Regions from separate parts of the Labrys sp. (in: a-proteobacteria) genome, predicted to be linked through region 2. Evidence: riboswitches for the same ligand, from Rfam matches in the RefSeq annotation. Region 2 holds a riboswitch; the other holds the start of a gene.

Region 1 (2,384 bases), on a different contig from region 2:
GCACATTGCTCCAGTCATTGCCGAGGCCACCGGAATATTTGGCGAGCAGCGCGTTGTCCTTCACCGCCTTGAAGATGCCTTCGAGGTCGTCGGACACGGTGGTCAGGAAGCAGGAGGAGAGCTGGGCGCGCAGCGTTCCGGAATTGAACAGGGTGGGCGTCGAGGCCATGAAGTCGAAGGAGGACAGAAGATCGTAAAACTCGATGGCGCGGGCTTCCCGGTCGATTTCGCGTAGGGCCAGGCCCATGGCCACGCGCATGAAGAAGGCCTGTGGCAGCTCGAAACGCGTGCCGCGCACATGCAGGAAATAGCGGTCATAGAGCGTCTGCAGGCCGAGATAGTCGAACTGCAAGTCGCGCTCGGGCTTGAGGGAGGCTGCAAGGCGGGCGAGGTCGAAGCGACCGAGTTCCGGATCGAGCAGTTCGTTGGCGATGCCGACACGGACATAGTCGTGGAAATATTCGGCGTAGCGGCTCGCCATCTCGGCCTGCGTCGCCTGGTCGGGACGGCCCGCGACGAAACTGAGGGCTTCGCGGCGCAGCTTGTCGTTGAGCAGCCGGGCGCTGACCTTGGCATAATCGGGTTCGGTCTCGATCAGGGTGCGGGCGGCGAGGATCGGCGCCAGCGCCAGTTCGTCCTGGCTGATGCCGTCATAGAGGTTGCGCTGCGTCTCGTTCAGCACCGTTTCGGCGTTGGTGTCGGCAAGGCCTGCACAGGCTTCGAGCACCAGGGCGGCGAGGCGCGCGTGGTCGAGCGGCAGCAGGGAACCCTCCTCCGTCTTCATGCGCAAAGCAGGGGTAGTGCCGGCCTGTGCCTCCGCCTTGGCGGCGCGCTCCAGGGCTCGTTCCTGGGCGTGCTGTTCGCGATAAAGCACATAGGCGCGCGCCACCTTGTGGTGCTCGCCGCGCATCAAGGCGAGTTCCACCTGGTCCTGGATATCCTCGATATGGAAGGTACGGCCCGTGTCGGCACGGCGGGTCAGGCCGGCGACGATCTGGGCGGTGAGGTCGGCGACGATGTCATGTACCCGGCGCGAGGCGGCGGCCGAATGGCCCTCGACGGCGAGAAAGGCCTTGGTCACGGCCACCGTGATCTTCGAGGCATCGAAAGGCGTGACGCTGCCATTGCGGCGAATGACCTGGTAGCCGGGCTCCGAGGCCGGCTTCGCCCTGTCGGCGCCGGCAACCGGAAAAGGCGTCTTTGTGGTCGTGGCAGTTTCGAGATCAAGAGACATTCGGCAAACCCCAATATGTTGGAGGCTTGGGCCGAGGAGCGCATTCCGCGCCGACGCAGGATGATGCGCCGCGAGCAAGGCGATCCGTCGGGGCACCCCGCCCGAGGAAACGATACGCATCCACAGGCAGGTCTCCTGGCTCGCGGGTCGTTGCGGACTGCCTGCCTTCCCGGGGAGGGCGGGGTAAACCCACCTCTCGGCCAGTGGCCAATCGACAGCCGCTCTCCGCTTACAGTTGCGGGGGCAGCCCCGGCTTTGCCCTAAGGCCTACCGGATTCCCTCTTAGCGCCGGAGGCGAATCCGGCGACCTGTGAATACCGTATCTAGTATGCTTTGCTGTCTATGTGTCAATAGGTGGTGTGTATCGCCCTTTTGTTCAATGGGGACAGAGGATGCCGGGGCACAAAATTCATGCCCCGGCATACTTTTTCAGGCGGATGTCGCCACTCTCGTTGGAGCAATCTCTTCACGAAGTATACGGGCGGCGGCAACCATGTTGACGAGGGCGGGGCGGACTTCGTCCCAGCCACGGGTTTTCAGGCCGCAATCGGGGTTGACCCAGAGCTGGTCGCCGGCGATCCGCTCCTGCGCCCTGGCGAGGAGGTCGCGCATTTCAGCCACGGTGGGGCAGCGGGGCGAGTGGATGTCGTAGACGCCGGGCCCGATCTCGTTGGGGTAGCGATAGGCCCGGAATGCATCGAGCAGTTCCATTTTGGACCGGGCAGTCTCGATCGAGATCACGTCCGCGTCCAGGCCGCCGACGGCATGGATGATGTCGTTGAATTCCGAATAGCACATATGGGTATGGATCTGCGTGGCATCGTCGACCCCCGAGGCGGCGAGACGGAAACAGGCGACGGCCCAGGCAAGATAGGCCTCCTTTTCGGCGTGCCTGAGCGGCAGGCCTTCGCGAATGGCCGGCTCGTCGATCTGGATGATGCGGATACCGGCCCGTTCCAGATCGCCGACCTCGTCGCGCAAGGCGAGGGCGATCTGCCGGCAGACCTGCTCGCGCTCGAGGTCGTCCCGCACGAAGGACCATTGCAGCATGGTGACCGGTCCGGTCAGCATGCCCTTGACCGGGCGCTTGGTCAGGGATTGTGCGAAGCGTGCCCATTCCACCGTCATGGCCTGAGGACGTGAGACATCG
Region 2 (2,384 bases):
CCCGTTCGTCCTCGGTGCCGACCACGATGCGGTCGGGGCGCTTGAAATCCTCGATCGCCGCCCCTTCGCGCAGGAATTCGGGGTTCGACACCACGCGGACATCGGCGTCGGGCCGGACCTCGCGGATCAGCCGCTCGACCTCGTCCCCAGTGCCGACCGGCACGGTCGACTTGGTCACCACCACCGTGAAGCCCTCGACCGCCGCGGCGATCTCGCGTACCGCGCCATAGACATAGGACAGGTCCGCATGGCCGTCGCCGCGGCGCGAGGGCGTGCCGACGGCCAGGAACACCACGGCTGCATCGCGCACGGCGGGGGCGAGCTCGGTGGTGAAGGACAGGCGCTTCTCGCGCACATTGCGCGCCACCAGATCCTCCAGGCCCGGCTCGTAGATCGGCATGCGGCCGGCCAGCAGGCCCTCGATCTTGGCCGGATCCTTGTCGACGCAGGTGACGACATGGCCGAAATCGGCGAGGCACGCCCCCGTCACCAGGCCGACATAACCCGTACCGATCATTGCAACGCGCATGACATCAATCCTGTTTGGGCGACTAACCCGCCAGAGGCGTGTCTACAAAAGGCCCGGCGACATGCCAATGACGAAAAAGGAAAAGCAGCTCTGCTGGAAGGCCCAGCCGGAGCGCCTCTATGTCTCCAGCCGCAGCGACCAGCCGCGGGCAGAAGGCCTGAGATCGGCACTCGCCAGCGGAGCGGCCTCGATGCGCCAGAAGGAACGAGGCTCGCTGCCGAGGACATGAATGATCGCCGCGCGCAACACCGAGGCATGGGTGACGGCCAGCGTGAAGCCCTCGAACCGCCCGCCATCGAGCCAGGCGCCGACCCGCGCGCTCAGGGCCGCAATGCTCTCTCCGCCATGCGGGCAGGCCTGCGGATCGGTCAGCCACGCGCCGAGCGCTTCGGGCTCGGCGGCGGCCACCGCCTCCAGGCCAAGCCCCGCCCAGCGGCCATGGTCGCATTCGCGCAGTGCCCCGTCGATCTCGGGTTCGAAGCCGAGGGCCTGCGCCGTCTGGCGGGCCCTGAGCGCCGGACTGCTCAGGATGCGGGTCGCCTTGGCAAAACGCCCCTGCAGGTCCCGGGCCGCCTGTGCCCCCCTTGCGTCGAGCGCCTCGTCGAGCGGAAACCCCGCCGCACGCAGTGTGGGCGTCGCGCCATGGCACAGCAGGGTCAGGCGTGGCGTCATGAAGGCATTTCCCCAAGATAAAGTCGCTTCCGGAATATTGACATATCCGTGACTTGGGCTCTTATGGAAGAGCTTTGCCAAGGGTGGGAAGCCGGTGGAATTCCGGCACGGTCGCGCCACTGTGAACGGCGGCGCTGCGGCGTCAATCCGGAAGTCAGACCTCTTCCAAGGCAGCATGACTCGTAACGGGACGCGTAATCCCAAGGAGCTTTTCATGACCACCGCAACTCTGGCACCCGTCGCCCAGCAGCCGATCGCCATCCCGGTCCGCGAGATCCTGCCCTGGGCGCTCTTCACCGTGCTCCTGGCCGTGCTCGCCATCTATTTCGTCGGCGCCGAACAGGGCGCGACCTCGCTGATTCCCGGCGTCTACATCCACGAATTCGTGCATGACGCTCGCCATCTGCTCGGCTTCCCCTGCCACTAGGGCGCTTGGACACACGACATGGTTAGATCGCTTTTGATCCGGGGGATGCTGATCGGCATCCTGGCCGGACTGTTTGCGTCTGGCTTCGCCTGGGTGTTCGGTGAACCCCAGGTCGACGCAGCCATCGCTTTCGAGGAAAGCCACGCATCCGAGCCGGCGCCCGCTCCGACAGCTGCGCCGGCTCCCGGCGCTGCGCAGACGACCGCAGCCCATGAACACGAGGAAGAGCCGGTCAGCCGGCCGGTCCAGGCCAGCTACGGGCTCGTCACAGGCATGGTCGCCTATGGCGCAGCGCTCGGCGGCATCTTCGCCCTGATCTTTGCCTTCGCGCAGGGCCGGATCGGCGGCCTCAGCCCGCGCGCAACCGCCGGATTGATCGCCGTCATCGGCTTCGCCGCCATCATGGTGGTGCCGCAGATCAAATATCCCGCCAATCCACCGGCCGTCGGCAATCCCGACACGATCGGCCTGCGCACCGCCTTCTATTTCGGCTTGATCCTGCTGTCCCTCGTGACGATGGCGGCGGCGCTGGGCACCGCGAACCGGCTCGCCGCCAGCCTCGGCCGCTGGAACGCCAACCTCGTGGGGGTGGCAGCCTATCTGGCGGTGATGGTGGTGGCCATGCAGATCCTGCCGACGGTCAACGACATCCCGGCTGATTTTTCGGCCACGGTGTTGTGGAAGTTCCGTATCGCCTCACTCGGCATCCATGCCGTGCTGTGGGCAACGCTGGGGATCGCCTTCGGCGTTGCAGCA

Evidence for each region. A riboswitch is a leader RNA that binds a small molecule or an ion and turns the genes downstream of it on or off. The one in region 2 is predicted to bind cobalamin.
Region 1: it holds a riboswitch for cobalamin, as region 2 does, so the genes downstream of both, QM672_RS30685 (ribonucleotide reductase N-terminal alpha domain-containing protein) here and QM672_RS30230 (CbtB domain-containing protein) in region 2, are expected to answer to the same signal.

The regions. Positions count from the first base shown of each region.
Region 1 is NZ_JASGFM010000061.1:244-2,627, forward strand. Features, by position in the region: partial or broken gene QM672_RS30685 (ribonucleotide reductase N-terminal alpha domain-containing protein) at 1-1,234, opposite strand, end outside; cobalamin riboswitch at 1,342-1,561, opposite strand; gene metE (5-methyltetrahydropteroyltriglutamate--homocysteine S-methyltransferase) at 1,664-2,384, opposite strand, start outside.
Region 2 is NZ_JASGFM010000057.1:32,159-34,542, forward strand. Features, by position in the region: gene QM672_RS30220 (UDP-glucose dehydrogenase family protein) at 1-529, opposite strand, end outside; gene QM672_RS30225 (histidine phosphatase family protein) at 647-1,201, opposite strand; cobalamin riboswitch at 1,252-1,383, shown strand; gene QM672_RS30230 (CbtB domain-containing protein) at 1,416-1,628, shown strand; gene QM672_RS30235 (CbtA family protein) at 1,647-2,384, shown strand, end outside.